Regions from separate parts of the Mediterraneibacter flintii genome, predicted to be linked through region 3. Evidence: a T-box and tRNA genes for the amino acid it is inferred to sense, from the RefSeq annotation. Region 3 holds a T-box; the other regions hold tRNA genes.
The links. A T-box is a leader RNA that pairs with one kind of tRNA and senses whether it is charged. The one in region 3 lies ahead of leuS (leucine--tRNA ligase), so its partner is inferred to be a tRNA-Leu.
Positions count from the first base shown of each region.

Region 1: it encodes a tRNA-Leu, which carries the amino acid that the T-box ahead of leuS (leucine--tRNA ligase) is inferred to sense. The anticodon was not compared.
Region 2: it encodes a tRNA-Leu, which carries the amino acid that the T-box ahead of leuS (leucine--tRNA ligase) is inferred to sense. The anticodon was not compared.
Region 4: it encodes a tRNA-Leu, which carries the amino acid that the T-box ahead of leuS (leucine--tRNA ligase) is inferred to sense. The anticodon was not compared.

Region 1 is NZ_AP031405.1:2,205,967-2,210,184, forward strand. Features, by position in the region: gene polA (DNA polymerase I) at 1-1,483, opposite strand, end outside; gene ACZ5C4_RS10430 (HAD family hydrolase) at 1,673-2,308, shown strand; tRNA gene ACZ5C4_RS10435 (tRNA-Leu) at 2,441-2,523, opposite strand; gene ACZ5C4_RS10440 (diaminopimelate decarboxylase) at 2,586-3,857, opposite strand; gene ACZ5C4_RS10445 (TrmB family transcriptional regulator) at 3,854-4,218, opposite strand, start outside.
Region 2 is NZ_AP031405.1:1,199,155-1,203,372, forward strand. Features, by position in the region: gene ACZ5C4_RS05735 (NAD(P)-dependent oxidoreductase) at 1-113, shown strand, start outside; gene ACZ5C4_RS05740 (hypothetical protein) at 213-1,733, shown strand; tRNA gene ACZ5C4_RS05745 (tRNA-Leu) at 1,913-1,996, opposite strand; gene ACZ5C4_RS05750 (GNAT family N-acetyltransferase) at 2,188-2,634, shown strand; gene ACZ5C4_RS05755 (MarR family winged helix-turn-helix transcriptional regulator) at 2,883-3,332, shown strand; gene ACZ5C4_RS05760 (ABC transporter ATP-binding protein) at 3,326-4,218, shown strand, end outside.
Region 3 is NZ_AP031405.1:2,519,316-2,523,533, forward strand. Features, by position in the region: gene leuS (leucine--tRNA ligase) at 1-2,259, opposite strand, end outside; T-box leader at 2,336-2,595, opposite strand; gene ACZ5C4_RS11970 (alanine/glycine:cation symporter family protein) at 2,693-4,102, opposite strand; glycine riboswitch at 4,104-4,200, opposite strand.
Region 4 is NZ_AP031405.1:1,769,313-1,773,530, reverse strand. Features, by position in the region: gene ACZ5C4_RS08350 (helix-turn-helix domain-containing protein) at 151-492, opposite strand; gene ACZ5C4_RS08345 (helix-turn-helix transcriptional regulator) at 640-858, shown strand; gene ACZ5C4_RS08340 (sugar O-acetyltransferase) at 971-1,525, shown strand; gene ACZ5C4_RS08335 (helix-turn-helix domain-containing protein) at 1,609-1,950, opposite strand; tRNA gene ACZ5C4_RS08330 (tRNA-Leu) at 2,148-2,232, shown strand; gene ACZ5C4_RS08325 (TrpB-like pyridoxal phosphate-dependent enzyme) at 2,530-3,915, opposite strand.

The DNA.
Region 1 (4,218 bases), 310 kb from region 3:
CTGCCTCCACTTTGATTCCTGCGCGCTCCATATCATACAGAGTAAATAACAGCGGCATTTCAATCTCTTCAAAAAGCCTGTACATTCCTGTATCGTTTAGCTTTTTTGACATCGGCTCCACTGCCTTTAAACACGTATATGCCTCATAACAAGCCTTGATGGACTCCTCTGTGTTTTCATCTATCATCAAATGCAACTGTTCTCTGGCTATATCTTCATACGTATAATCATTTTTTAAAGGATTCAAAAGATATGCTGCTATGACAGCATCAAAGCAGCGTTCTCTTACAATACCTGGAAGTAATGTAAGGTAACGCTTTATATCACACATCACAAACAGTCCGGCATGTGCTGCGACCTCGGAAAGTCTGCTAAACAGATACTCCATGTCTGTATGCATATCGCAGGGAATCGAATATATCTGCTCTTTTCCAAAAGCAAGCGCTATCCGCCCGTATCCTGAAGGATGCGAAAATAACGGAAGCACATTTCCTGCATCCTTTGAGATTGCCGCCCCCACTATATCCGCTTGACATGCCTTTTCAAATATCGCATCTATCGCCTTCTTATCCGTCACTTCTTTAAAATATTTTTCCACCTCATTTGCCGAAGCCTCTACATCAAAACGGCCGAGCAGATTTTTAAACTGAAGACGCTGAAAATACTCATAGGCTTCCTTTGTAAAAATATTCCCATGCTTTGCCGCCTCCAAATCAAACACAATTTCTGCGTGTGTATTGATAGTGGCAAGTACTTTACTTAATTTTGCCTGTTCCCAGTACTCTGCCAAATTCTTTCCTGCCCGCGGCGGCTTTAGCTCTTCTGCATGTTCATGCGCATTTTCTATATTTTTATACTCCTGGATAATTTTTGTCGCAGTCTTCTCTCCAATCCCGGGCACGCCTGGAATATTGTCAGATGTATCTCCCATCAGTGCCTTTACATCAATGAATTCTTCTGGAGTCACCCCATATTTTTCCAGCACATCAGCAGCATAGTAGTCCTCTATCTCCGTCTTACCCTGCTTTGTCTTTGGAATTCGGATTTTCACATGCTCTGTTGCCAGCTGCAGTGTATCCCTGTCCCCTGAAATAATAGATACATCCAGACCTTTCGCCTCACAGTCAACTGAAATCGTTCCAAGAAGATCATCTGCCTCAAGTCCCGCCTGTTCAATCGTCGCAATCTGCATTGCCTGAAGCACTTCTTTTATCACAGGTACCTGCTGGCGCAGCTCTTCCGCCATCGGCTTTCTCGTTCCTTTGTACTGTTCGTACATTTCATGTCGAAAAGTCGGCGCGTGCACGTCAAAGGTGACCGTAAGATACTGCGGATTTTCCTCATCTAGTATTTTAAAAAGAATATTTAAGAAACCATAGATCGCGTTCGTATGCAGTCCTTCTGCATTTGTCAGATCGGGAAGCCCGTAAAAAGCCCTGTTTAAGATACTATGACCGTCTATCAGTACGATTTTTTCTCTCATTATCCATCTCCATTGTGTCTTTTCATAGAATTTGTGCCTTTAAACCACACACACTGTATATTTTTCCAGATACTATTCGGTAAAAAGCACTACGAGACAAGTATACACTAAAATCCCGCTTTTTAAAAGGCTCTTTTTATGTTATGATAGCGGTGGTGTAAGGTAAAAAGAAAGGAGTTTACAAAAGACATGACTACAACTGGAATTATATTTGATGTAGACGGTACTCTGTGGGATTCTACCGATACAGTAGCAAAAGCCTGGACAGACGCAATACAGCAGCATACACATTTGAATCTGGAAATCAACGGTGCTGTTTTAAAAAATCTGTTTGGAAAAACAATGAGTGAAATTGCCGCCGCGCTTTTCCCTTCTTTGCCGGAGAAGGACAGGCTCTCCATTCTAGATATATGTTATGAATACGAAAACCGGCTTTTAAAGACACAGCCAGGCAGGCTCTATGACAAGGTATATGAAACACTTTCTATTCTTTCCAAAAAATATCCCCTTTTCATTGTCAGCAACTGTCAGTGCGGATATATTGAGCTGTTGTTGGAGACAACGAAAATTACGCCTTTTATAACAGATACGCTCTGTTTTGGCCAGACACAGACTCCCAAAAGCCAGACCATCTTAACCTTGATGGAGCGCAACCATTTAAAAAATGCCGTATATATCGGGGATACCCAAGGGGATTACGACGCTTGTAAGGCGGCCGGCATCCCTTTCATCTATGCCGATTACGGATTTGGCGAAGTAAAAAACGCGCCTGTAAGTATCCATACGTTTTCCGAGCTGGTCACACTGCTTCCAGACTTTTTTTAACATCTGCGAGACAGGCAGGTATCTCTTCTGTCTGTCCCTTTTCTTATCTATCTCATCAATTTCATGCTATCTCCTGAAAAAGAAAAACCTTTGAAAATACTGTATTTACAACATTTCCAAAGGTTTATTCAATGCGGATGGTGGGACTTGAACCCACACGTAGTCACCTACGCAAGATTTTGAGTCTTGTGCGTCTGCCATTCCGCCACATCCGCATAATCGGCTTCCACCGGAAGCCGAAATTAATTATAGCACAGCTATATCTATAATGCAAGCTCTATTTTAAAAGCTTTTTCCCTATCTCAAAGCAATCAAAAGTTGCAAAATAATCTTTCGGTGTCTCAGCACGACGGATCAATTTTGTACTTCCATCCTCTTTTAAAAGTACCTCTGCGGATTTCAGTTTGCCATTATAATTATATCCCATTGAAAATCCATGTGCTCCTGTATCGTGAATCACCAGATAATCTCCTATATCAATCTTTGGCAGCATCCGGTCAATTGCAAATTTATCATTATTTTCACACAAGGAACCCGTAATATCATATTTGTGATCCTGGGGAAGATTTTCTTTTCCTATCACTGTAATATGATGATATGCCCCATACATGGCAGGACGCATCAAATTCACCGCACATGCATCTACTCCGATATAATCCTTATGTGTATGTTTTTCATGGATTGCCTTCGTAACTAAGCATCCGTATGGCCCCATCATAAATCTTCCAAGCTCTGTATAAATCGCCACATCCCCCATGCCTGCCGGAACCAGTATTTCCTCATATACACGCCGTACGCCTTCTCCGATCACCCGAATGTCATTCGGCTCCTGATCTGGACGATAGGGAATGCCAATTCCTCCTGAGAGATTGATAAACTTTATATGCACTCCCGTCTCTTTTTGAAGCTTCACTGCCTGCTCAAACAAAACCTTTGCAAGCATTGGATAGTATTCATTTGTCACTGTATTGCTGGCCAGAAACGCATGAAGCCCAAATTCCTTTGCTCCTTTTTCTTTCAGAATCTTATAGGCTGTAAAAAGCTGTTCTGTCGTCATTCCATATTTTGCGTCTCCTGGATTGTCCATAATGTCATTACTGATTTTAAACAAACCACCTGGATTATAACGACAGCTGATTGTCTCTGGAATATGCCCGATTGCCTTCTCCAAAAACTCAATATGTGTAATATCGTCCAGATTGATAATCGCTCCTAACTTATCCGCCAACTGAAAATCAGCTTCCGGAGTGTCATTTGAAGAAAACATAATCTCTTCTCCTCTGATCCCAATTGCATCCGAAAGCATTAACTCTGTGTAGGAAGAACAGTCGCATCCACATCCATATTCCTTCAAAATATCTATCAAGAATGGATTCGGTGTCGCTTTCACCGCAAAATACTCTCTATAGCCTGGATTCCAAGAAAATGCTTCTTTCAGCGCTTCCACATTTCTGCGAATTTCCTTCTCATCATAAAGATGAAATGGCGTTGGATACTCCTGTGTTATTTTATCTAATTGTTCTTTTGTTACAAACGGTTCTTTTTTCATTTTATCTTTCCTCCATGTATTGTAATTAATTGGATTTCATTTGCCAATGCATCTTTAAACAGCTTCACAAAATTTTTCTGTCCGGAATACAGACATGTATTCTGGCTTCCTGTTCCGTATTCACCAGATATAACATATGCAGAATCTACAATCATTCCTATCTGGCTTCCTTTTTCATCTGTGACATAGACCTCAACACCCTCAAGCATTGTAGGACTGTCTGTTATAACTACAACCCTCTGCCCTTTTTTTACAAGCATCTCTAACTCTTTTCTCAAACTTTCCAGACATTCTCCCGTACAAGACAAATACACCCGTTCTTTAGCATGAGACAGCAGGTTTACCATTTTGTTATAAACAT
Region 2 (4,218 bases), 1.3 Mb from region 3:
AAAATGTAAATTGCCAGAAGAAATCCTCCGGTATGACAAAACAGGCGGCAGAGAGGCTAAATAAGAAAGTGCTGAAAAATCTGGAAGAATATTGTAAGGAATTGGAGGATTAGGAAAGAGGAAAAGGTGCTTGCTTTTTCCGCGGAGTTCAAGTATACTGAAATCAATATTTCTTGACGGATTTCAGTAAAAAAGAAAAGGAGAATACATAAATGAAACGCTCGAACAAGATACTCTTCGCCTCTGCCCTGGCAATTGGCATAATGGGCGCGCAGACTGTAGCGGCTTTCGCAGCGCCGTATACGGAAGAAGGGGCAGGCGAACAGGTTGGCCTGTCTACAGAACAGTTTCAGAACACTGGGGGGGGCGAAACTAAGAATACAGAAAATTCGGGCGTAGATGACGAGAATTGGGATTTGGATTTGGAATTTTCTGACGGCTCGGGTGTGCGGATAGCGCCTTCTGACGAAATAGAAGGCATATGGGATATGGAAATTACGTTAAAAGACGCGGACACAGAACTGGCCGTACCGGAAACCATTATGCTGTACCGTCTGAATGAAGAAACAGGGGAACTGGTGGAGGACATGAATGCGTACCGTCCGGGAGGGACTGTCTATATACCACTGTTGGACTGGGATGTAAAAAGCGGTACAGATTACGGAAGGGTTTGGAAAATGATGAATCTGTTTGACATATTCGCTCAGGAAGCGGCAGAGCAGTTGAACGGAGTGCCATCTTCCCGCGAGGTTTCGTTTGAGATAGTAAGCGGAAAAGAGCAGGTGGAAAGTATTTCCTACGTAGTGGACGAGAGGCTTGAAGAATACGGAATCGGCTGTGTGAAGATAGAACTGGCGGAGGATCCCGTTTTCTTTGATGAAGCGCTCTCATTTGGGATACGTGTGGAACAGTTGAACAGAAATACCATTTTTGGCGGAACAAATGCAGATAGCCTGCCGCCGCAATATGCTCCGCTGGCAGATGGCCTGTTGGCGCAGTATCTTCCGGAAGTGCTGAGCTGCCTTACGGATATGGCGAAAGAAGAAGGGGTGCCGGGAGCAGAGTGGTTAGGAGAAGAGTCTGTACAGGAAGCGGTGATAGAAGGGCGGATATTCCTGACGAATCCGGTAATTTTAAAAACTGACTCTCCGGTTACCCTCGAGGGCGCAGGATACGGGATAAAGGGTATGGAACAGGGGCAGAGCTATGCAAAAGACAGTGTGATTCGTGTGGAGGCAGAAGGTTCGGGCTTGGACAATGACGCACCGGGCGAAGGTGCTGTCCGTTACCTTCCGGCCAGATGGGAGATTACAAAGGATACGGCTGGGATAAGGAACGGGTTCTGGCAGGAGGACGGTCCTTTTACGATAGAGGAGACAACAGAAGGACTTGAGCCAGGGGAGTATGTGCTCACCGTAGAATTTGACTATCAGATTTATGAGGAGTCTGACGGAGGCTGGACAACTGCGCAGACGATAGAAAAGAAGACTGCTTTTGCGGTAGAAGGCGCTCCAGATGAAACAAATCCACAGGAGAGTGGCAATGACGGCGGCGGAGACGCACAGAAAGAGACTCTGGTGCAGACCGCTGATTCTATAAAGGACAAGGAAACAAAAAAATCCCCGCATACAGGGGATGAGAATAGTATGTGGAGTATATTGCTCTATGGCGGACTGTTATGTATTGCAGGAACCGGAATTATAAGAGTTAAATCACATAGGCAAAAGGCATGACGAATGTGCAAGAGGGAATGATAATCACAGATACAAAAGAGAAAACAGCGGGGCAGCGAAGTCTAATGACGAGTTAAGGAATTTTTATATTGCTATTTGTACAAAAAATCCTAATTCTTTAAAAAAGAATTAGGATTTTTAATATCTACTATAAAAAGCATATCACTTTATTGATGAAATGCGGAAGAAGAGACTTGAACTCTCACAGGATTAACTCCCACTAGAACCTGAATCTAGCGCGTCTGCCATTCCGCCACTTCCGCCCGACAGAAAATATCTTATCATAATCGAACTATTTTGTAAACCCCTAAATTTAATTTTTAACATAGTTTTTCAGCCATAGAAAATGAAAGAAGTTCTGTATGTATTATGCTATAATAAAAACATTCCAAATAAGATAGATGAAGTACAATATTTCTAAATGATATACATGTGATAAGGAGGCATTTATGAAATGGAAATCAGACAATTGAATATGCAGAATGAAAAAGAAATTATGGAGATAATAAAAGATGCGTTTGCAGTTGATCCCTGGTATGATAATTGGGATGATGAAGAAATATTTCATCTTTATATTTTGGACGTAATAGGGAACGTAAATTCTTTGGCATTGGGACTGTATGAAGGGAATGAATTAGTAGGAGTGTCATTAGGCAGGTTGAAACATTGGTTTAATGGAACAGAATACTGTATAGATGATTTTTGTATTCGCTCCTCCTGCCAGGGAAAAGGTGCGGGTTCCTTATTTTTAAAAATGTTAAGAGCATATGGCAGAAAAAAGAACTATAAGAAAATAACCTTGCGTACGAAAAGGACAGCTTCGGCATATGAGTTTTATAAGAAAAACGGTTTCAGAGAGATAGAAGAAGATGTATTTTTCAGTATGGAATGTAATATATAAATTTAAGCTGGCGAAAGTGTAAGCGAGGGAGTGTGTTGCAAAAGTGAGGAATTCCGGCGAAGCCCTGACGAACGTTGCAATACACTCCCTCTTGCGCGGATCGTTTTCGTCAATTAACTTTATAATTTTTTCTCTTGACATTTATTATTTATGGTTTTAAAATGTTGTATGTCAAACAGTTTGATTTCGTACAGTTTGATATACAACAAAATAAGCGAAAAATGCGATCTGCTGAACTAGGAGAAGAAATGAAGAAAAAATATGTGGGTATGGAGATAAGAGCCCTGGATAATTTAATCAAAAGGTTTATTGACAACAGTATAAATAAGGAACGTCTCGTTCAAGTGACTGGATCTAATGGATGGATTATTGGCTATCTGTGGGAAAATAGAGAGAAGGACATCTATCAAAAAGATCTGGAATCAGAATTTCATGTGACCCGTTCTACGGCGTCTAAGGTTGTAAACCTGATGGTTGAAAAAGGGCTGATTGTCCGCGAAAATGTGCATACAGATGCACGATTGAAGAAGCTGGTATTGACAGAAAAAGCAATAAAGATGGCAGAGGAGATGGAGGAAGGACACGAACGGATTGAAAGACAGATAATTAAAGGATTTTCGAAAGAAGAACTGAAACAATTTTATTCTTACTTGGAAAGGCTGAAGAAAAATGTAGAACAGGAGGAGCAGCTATGGTAAAAATTTTATCCAGGAGTATACGAGAATATAAAAAAGAATCCATTCAAGCGCCGATTCTGGTTGCACTGGAAGTGGTAATGGAAGTAGTTATTCCGCTTCTGATGGCAAATTTGATTGATTATGGAATTGAAAAAGGGGATATGGGATATATATGGAAGATGGGACTGGCGCTTTTAGTGGCAGCTTTTTTATCCCTCTTTTTTGGAGTCGGGGCTGGAAAGGCAGCAGCATACGCTTCAGCAGGATTTGCGAAAAACCTAAGAAAAGATATGTACTATAATGTGCAGAATTTTTCGTTTTCAAATATTGATAAATTTTCTACATCTAGTCTTGTGACAAGACTGACTACAGATGTGACAAATGTGCAGATGGCATATCAGATGATTATCCGAATGGCGATACGTTCTCCATTTATGCTGGTATTTTCTTTGTTTTGTGCCTTTAAGGTAGACGCGCAGCTTTCTTTAATATTCGTAGGATGTATTCCAATTCTTGGTATCGGACTGTATGTAATTATGACACGTGTGCATCCGATTTTTAAAAGGGTATTTAAAACATATGATAAGCTGAACAATGTTGTACAGGAGAATCTGAGAGGGATTCGGGTTGTCAAATCATTTGTGAGAGAAGATTACGAACGGGAGAAATTTGGAAGTATTTCTGCACAGATATATAAAGATTTTTCTAAAGCAGAAAAAATGCTTGCATTTAATATGCCTCTTATGCAGTTCTGTATGTATGTCTGTCTGATTCTGCTGTCTTGGTTTGGCGCGAAGGCGATTGTATCAAGCGGCGGAAATCCAAACACTGGTTTAAGTACAGGAGAATTGATGAGTCTGATTACGTACACAATGCAGATTTTAATGAGCTTGATGATGCTTTCTAT
Region 3 (4,218 bases):
TATTTCATCATCCTTCATTGCAGATTCATCATACGCAGGCCACCCTGCTTTGAATACCGTTGTCTTATGTCCCAGCTTTTCCCACATTTCCTCGGCAAAATGAGGCGCAAACGGGGAAAGAAGCACTGCGATCGTCTCTAATGTCTCTTTGTCGATACCGCCTTCTTTTTTCGCCATCTCTATAAACTTGTTGTTGTATTCCATAAATCCAGAAATAACTGTATTCAGGCTGAAATTCTCCAGTCGGCCTGTAATGTCCGCCACCATCCTGTGACGCTGCTTGATCATCTCTTTCGTTGCCTTCACATCATTCTCCAGGCTGTCCATCAACAGATTCCAAAGACGTTTCAAGAAACGGTTTACTCCGTCAATTCCTCTGTCGTCCCACTCTGCGTCTAACTCCGGCGGCCCTACAAACAACTCATACATACGCAGGGAATCACACCCATAGTCATTTACCAGATCGTCTGGGGAAACTACATTTCCCTTTGACTTACTCATCTTGATTCCATTCTTGCCTGTTATCATGCCTTGGTTAAACAGCTTCTGGAACGGCTCGTCAAAATCAATCACACCGATATCGCACAAAAATTTCGTATAGAATCTGGAATACAGAAGGTGAAGAACGGCATGCTCTACACCGCCGATATACATGTCTACCGGAAGCATTTCGTCAGCCTTTTCTCTCGAAACCAGTTCTTTATCATTGTGATTGTCCACATAGCGCAGGAAATACCAGGAGGAACCTGCCCACTGCGGCATGGTATTCGTCTCTCTTTTCGCAGGCTTGCCGCACACCGGACACTTACAGTTGACCCATTCCTCGATTCCGGCAAGTGGAGATTCCCCTGTCCCTGTCGGCTCATAAGATTCTACATCCGGCAGGCGAAGCGGCAACTCTTCCTCTGGTACCGGAACCGCCCCACAGTCAGGGCAGTGTACAATCGGAATCGGCTCTCCCCAGTAGCGCTGGCGTGAAAATACCCAATCACGCAGCTTATAGTTCACTGTCGCCTTTCCGATCCCCTTTTCTTCAATTATGTGAGGCGCTTCTTTTTTCAGCACAGAAGACTCCATGCCATTCCACTCTCCGGAATGAATCATCGTACCTGAAGCCTCTGTATAAGCCTCCGTCATGTTCTCAATTTCTTTTCCGTCCTTTGCGATAACCTGGATAATCGGAATATCAAATTTCTTTGCAAATTCAAAGTCACGATCATCATGTGCAGGAACACACATAATCGCCCCTGTTCCATAATCTGCAAGTACATAGTCAGAGAGCCAGATTGGCGTCTTTGCTCCGTTTAGCGGATTTATCGCATAGCTTCCTGTAAACACTCCCGTCTTTTCCTTATCCTGCATACGGTCTACATTGGATTTCATGGAAGCATCATAGATATATTTATCCACTGCTTCTTTCGTCTCAGGGGTAGCAAGAGACGCTGCCAGTTCATGTTCCGGCGCAAGAACCATAAAGGTAGCACCGTAGAGTGTATCCGGTCTTGTAGTGTATACTGTAATCTTTTCTTCTCTGCCTTCTACCGGAAAGTCTACCTCTGCACCGTAGGATTTTCCAATCCAGTCCGTCTGCATTTTCTTTACCTTCTCCGGCCAGTCCAGCTTGTCCAGATCATTTAAGAGGCGTTCTGCGTATTTCGTAATACGAAGCATCCACTGGCGCAGGTTTTTCTTCGTCACTTCCGCACCGCACCGTTCACATTTGCCGTTGACAACCTCCTCGTTTGCCAGGCCCGTCTTGCAGGAAGGACACCAGTTAATCGGGAACTCTTTCTCATAAGCAAGCCCTTCCTTGAACATTTTTACAAAAATCCACTGTGTCCACTTATAAAATGCAGGATCTGTCGTATTCACTTCCATATCCCAGTCATAGAGCGCCGCAATCTGGTTAATCTGCTCTTTGATATGGCTTACATTGTCCGCTGTGGATTTCGCCGGATGCACGCCCATTTTAATCGCATAGTTTTCGGCTGGAAGCCCAAACGCATCCCACCCCATTGGATGTACAATATAATACCCTTGCTGCAGCTTATAGCGGCTCCACACATCGGAAATCACATACCCTCTCCAATGTCCTACATGAAGTCCGTTTCCTGACGGATAGGGGAACATGTCCAGACAATAATATTTTTCTTTCTTATTTCCATTCTCATCTGTTTTTGGATTGACTGGATTTTCCTGCCATTTCTCACGCCATTTTTTCTCAACAGCCTTGTGATTATAGACTATTTTCTGTGCCATATGTCTTTCTACCTCCAATTTGATTTTCACATGCTTTTTTGTTTTGACTCAAACTATAAAAAGCCTTCCATCCCTCTTAAGAGACGAAAAGGCTTTTTTCCGTGGTACCACTCTTATTCATTTATCACAGGTTCCATGATAAATGCACTCATTTCTTCTGTAACGGGAAGCTCCGCCCCTGCCTATTTCTCATACGCCATTGACAATACCAATTACATACCGCATTCAGCAGGAGAACTCCGAGGTGAGTTGGGAGTGCCTGTCTCCTGCCTCACACCTGCCGGCAGGTCTCTGATAAAACAGTACGCTCTTACTATTCCTCTTCACTGTTTTTACAATATTCTTTCTCATTATAAGTAGTATGTTAAAATAAGTCAAGTAATTTTCTACGGTTACTTCTTTTCTGTAATTTTCTACGGTTACTTCTTTTCTGTTATTTTTCCTTTAATCTGGAAAAATAATCCCTGGATTCTTTCACTACAACACCGCTTAACGCAAGCAGAGCAATTAAGTTCGGGAATGCCATCAACGCATTGAAAATATCTGCGATATTCCAGACAGCCGCCACTGTCATATAAGGTCCAATAAATACTGCAAGAATATACAACCAGCGGTACGTCTTGACTGCTTTTTTATTTCTATTAAACATATACTCAATACAGCGTTCCCCATAATAGTTCCACCCTAAAATTGTAGTAAATGCAAAAAATACAAGGCACAGCATCAGGCAAAAGGAGGCAACTGCAGGCGGGAACGGCAGTCCTTTTTCAAATGCCGCCATTGTAATCGCCACGCCTTCTAACTCTGGATTCATCCAGGTACCGGCAATTACAATGGAAAGTCCTGTCATTGTACAGATGATAATCGTATCAATAAATGTTCCTGTCATAGAAACTAATCCCTGGCGCGCCGGCTCTTTTGTCATAGCCGCTGCCGCCGCAATCGGAGCGCTTCCAAGACCAGACTCATTAGAAAAAATACCTCTGGCAATTCCCTTCTGCATTGCTACAATCATACTTCCCATTGCTCCACCCGCCAGCGCACTTCCTGTAAATGCAGATTTTACAATAGACACAATTGCTTCCGGCACAAGTGAAATATTGGTAATAATGATTAACAGTGCCAGAGCTACATAGAGTACTGCCATAAACGGAACCACTATCTCCGATACTTTTGCAATTCTCTTAATTCCACCAATTACAACCAAACCTACGCATACTGTGAGAATGATACAGGTAATTACAGTCGCCCAGGAATATTCCTTTCCGAACAACTCAACCGCATAAACCGTCTGTGGGTCAAAAAAGTCCTTTACAGCAGATGCAATACTGTTGACCTGTGTAAAAGTACCAATTCCAAAAAGACCTACACCGGCGCCAAAAAAAGCAAAAATCATGGCAAGCCACTTCCACTTTTTCCCCATGCCATTTTCAATATAATAAAACGGGCCGCCAAGTACATGACCGTCTTTGTCAATCGTCCTGTATTTAATCGCCAATAGCCCTTCCGCATATTTCGTCGCCATTCCGAAAAATGCCGCCACGACCATCCAGAACAGCGCTCCCGGTCCTCCCGCTGCAATCGCAGTTGCAACTCCTGTAATATTTCCGGTTCCGATCGTTGCGGACAATGCTGTACAAAGCGCCCCAAAGCTGGTCACTTCTCCATGTCCGCCTTCTTCATTTTTTACCATGAATTTCAGGGCCTTTTTAAGATGTCTGATCTGCAGAAGCCCTAATCGAACTGTAAGATAGAATCCTGTTGTCAGAATTAGAATGATTAACGGCAACCCCCATATTCTGTCGTCAATCCACGTGATTACTGCGTCAATTTGTGCAAACATTTTTTCTTCCTCCATCCTTTTGCCTGAGAGATTAACAGTCTGTTCAGACTGCGTACACCTTCGGCGCTCTTTTTAAGAGACTCTCCTGAGTTTATTCTTTTGTGCTTTAACACACC
Region 4 (4,218 bases), 750 kb from region 3:
ATCTCTGTTTCTGTGAGCCGTGATTCCCCTTTTCCGTCCCATATGCACTTCCTCTATTTTTTTCAAATATGACAAAAGTACCCTAATAGTTCAACACAATCTCTTTTTCTGTGTCTTACTATTAGGGTACAGTTTACTTTCCTTTTCTCTTTATGCTTTTTCATCCTCATACATTTCTTTTAGCAGCCCGTGAATTAGATTCTGCTTTCTCTTATTCAGAGCACTGTACATCCTGCATATATCTATATGATTTTCTGTAAATTGTTGAAATTCAATCCAGTATTCCTCTGTAAGCCTTTTATCCGACATCTTCAGAATATAATCGATAGATACATGAAAAAAACGGGATAGTTGTATCAAAATATCTGCCGGCAGAGAATTTTCACCGTTTTCAATTCTACTGATAGTCTGCTGTGAGACATTGATTTTAGCGGCTAACTCTTCTTGCTTTAGCCTTCGTTCTTTTCGGAGCTCTTTTACCCGGTTATCCACTGTGTTCACACCCTTTAATAATCTACTTATTATTGTATCGGATACCAGCCGCAGTGCTATCCAATTATAAGGTTTATGTATACTCCAATATGATGTATTTCTATTTTATCCATATATCCAATGTTACAATAAATCTGGTGATGAATAATGTTATCTAATACGTTGGGAAACCAATTAAAAGAACTCCGTATACAGCATAATATGAATCAGTCTGATCTTGCCGAAAAATTAAGTATACAAAGACAAACTATCTCCGCATACGAACGTGGAATCAGCATCCCAAATATTTTTATTCTAATTCAGATGGCTGATATTTATAATATAACTTTGGATGAATTAGTCGGCAGAAAACAGCTTCTCAAATAAACGGTCAGCTTTGGCAGCCAAGTTCCTTTCACTGCTTGTAAATTTCTTCTCCTATAGAGTATAATAAGCCATAGTGTACATATAGTAAGTATTTCACTAAAGGAGAACATTTATGAACGAATACGAAAGAATGCTGCAGGGTGAACTCATTTCTCCGTCTGCTCCTGAGCTAAAGGAAATGAGAGTTTTTTGCAACCATGTTATCTTTGAGTTGAACCAGCTCGACAACAGTCAAAAGCAAAAACGGTACGATACATTAAAAAAGCTGCTGGGACATATGGGAGAAGATGTCAATATAAAATCTATATTTCAATGTGATTACGGAAGAAATATCTATGTAGGAAATCATGTATTTATAAATTACAATTGTGTTATTGCCGATGTCGGAAAGGTTATCATTGGGGATCATGTAAAAATAGGCCCGCAAGTAGGCATCTATACAGTCAATCATCCTCTAGACTCTGATGAAAGGCTTACCGGTCAGGAATATGGGCGTACTATCAAACTCGGTGAGAATTGCTGGATCGGAGGCCATAGCGTCATCAATCCTGGTGTGACACTTGGGAAAAATGTCGTTGTAGCCTCTGGTTCTGTTGTCACAAAATCTTTTGGTGATAACGTTCTCCTCGCCGGAGTTCCGGCAAGAGTAATCAAAACGCTTTCCTAATTGCAATGTACAAGGAGACTTTCTCCTTGTACACCCCATTTCTTTTGACCTTATCTGCATAATGCTATATTACAGATCCTATTCTAATTGTCCTGTCCTTTTTCAAGCTTTGTCATCAGTTCATAAATTAGCTTTCTGTTCTCCTGATTCAGCAGATCGTATATTCTATACATTTCCATATACTTATTGGGAAACTTTCTAAATTCAATCTGGTATTCTACCGTCATTCTCGTATCTGAAATTTTCAGTATGTAATCTGCAGAAACATGAAAGAAACGCGCCAGCTGAACTAAAATATCCGCTGCCATAGATTTTTTCCCACGTTCGATACCGCTGATAACCTGTTGTGACACATTGATTCTAGAACCTAATCCCATCTGGGTAAGTCCTCTTTCTTTCCTAAGTTCTCTTACTCTGTTTTCCACCGTTTCACATCCTTATATTATTCTATATTTGTATTTTATAGATTCTGATGACTTCTGCTATCCTGATACAATGTATATGGATACGTTTATATGCGTATCAGGATATTTAAAAAAACTCAAAAAAGTGATTGACATTTAATCCGATAACAGGTATTATATTATTCGTGGCGTGTGGATATTATCATACATGCCAAAATGCGGAAGTGTCGGAACTGGCAGACGAGCAAGACTAAGGATCTTGTAAGCATTGCGCTTGTGTGGGTTCAAGTCCCATCTTCCGCATGTATCATATAAACGGGAAATTTTGTGCAGAACAAAATTTCCCGTTTTTTATATCATAGGAAAGTCCTTCAGACTGACCTATGATATAAAACCCCTTCGGGCAGTATATGCACGCCGCAATAAGGAAATTTTATCGCTTTGCGGTATTGCGGCGGCGCGCAAAGTGGACAAGCCCACTTTGTTCTTTCTTTTTTCTTTATCACGAGTATTTAACCATAGACAAAAAGACAGAGGCCAAAAATAGCCCCTGTCTCTTAGTTATATCCTTGATTTATTTTGTCTTAATACACGTTTTCCTTATTCCATATTTCCCGTAAATTTAGGAATCCCATTGAATCCCACCTGTAAATCGGCATCTGTAGGTACATAGTCTGTCATCTCGCCATTATGGAATTTCTCATATGCTACCATGTCGAAATACCCTGTACCTGTCAGACCAAAGAGAATAGTCTTTTCCTCTCCTGTCTCCTTGCATTTCATTGCCTCATCAATGGCAACCTTGATCGCATGGCTGCTCTCCGGTGCAGGAAGAATTCCTTCCACTCTCGCAAACTGCTCTGCCGCAGTAAATACTGCTGTCTGCTCAACAGAACGCGCTTCCATATATCCATCCGCGTACAACTGGGAAAGAACGGAACTCATACCATGATAGCGCAGACCTCCCGCATGATTTGCAGACGGAATAAAGCCGCTTCCCAGTGTATACATTTTCGCCAGCGGGCAAACCATTCCGGTATCGCAGAAGTCATACGCATAGACACCTCTTGTAAAGCTTGGGCAGGACGCTGGTTCTACAGCAATAAACTGGTAATCTGCCTCTCCCCTAAGTTTCTCTCCCATAAATGGTGAAATCAGTCCGCCCAGATTAGAACCTCCTCCCGCACATCCAATGATGACGTCTGGCTTGATTCCATATTTATCCATAGCTATCTTCGTCTCTACGCCAATCACAGATTGGTGAAGCAATACCTGATTTAACACACTTCCCAACACATACCGATACCCTGGCGTATGGGTAGCTACCTCCACCGCCTCAGAAATTGCACATCCAAGACTTCCTGTCGTTCCAGGATGCTCAGCAAGGATCTTTCTTCCCACCTCTGTCGTTTCAGATGGAGACGGTGTCACACTTGCACCATAAGTCCGCATCACTTCCCGACGGAATGGTTTTTGCTCATAAGAGCATTTCACCATATAGACTTTGCAGTCCAACTCGAGATAAGAACACGCCATAGACAGCGCGGTTCCCCACTGCCCTGCTCCCGTCTCCGTTGTCACTCCCTTTAATCCCTGCTCTTTTGCATAATACGCCTGAGCAATCGCAGAGTTAAGCTTATGGCTCCCACTTGTATTGTTTCCCTCGAATTTATAATAAATCTTTGCCGGAGTCTGCAGCTTCTCTTCCAGACAATACGCTCTCACCAGCGGAGCCGGACGGTACATTTTATAGAAATCTCGAATTTTCTCTGGGATCTCAATATACCGGTTGTCATTATCCAGCTCTTGTTTTACCAGTTCTTTACAGAATACGCCGGATAATTCTTCTTCCGTCATTGGTTTTAATGTTCCTGGATTTAAAAGCGGAGCCGGTTTATTTTTCATATCTGCCCGAACATTATACCATTCCTTGGGCATCTCACTTTCTTCCAGATAGATTTTGTAAGGGATTTTTTTCTCGCTCATTTTTCTTCTCCTTTCTTACTGCCGAAATTCTATCCGGCACACTCTCTGGGACTGCGGCATATTTTCTCAGAACAGAGTGGACAAGCCCATTTCAACTCCTCTGCCCCTCACTCTTGAGGGGCTTATACACTTTGTGCGCCGAAGCGCGTCTGTGTCAGCAGCCATTTTCCACTTGCACGCAGTGTGCCTCCCTCTGAGGGTTTTATTGTATAGGAAACGAAGTTTCCTATACAATAATAAAAAGCCCCTGTCCCATACAACTTTTTACATTGCAGGGACAAGAGCTTTATTCGTCTAAAAACT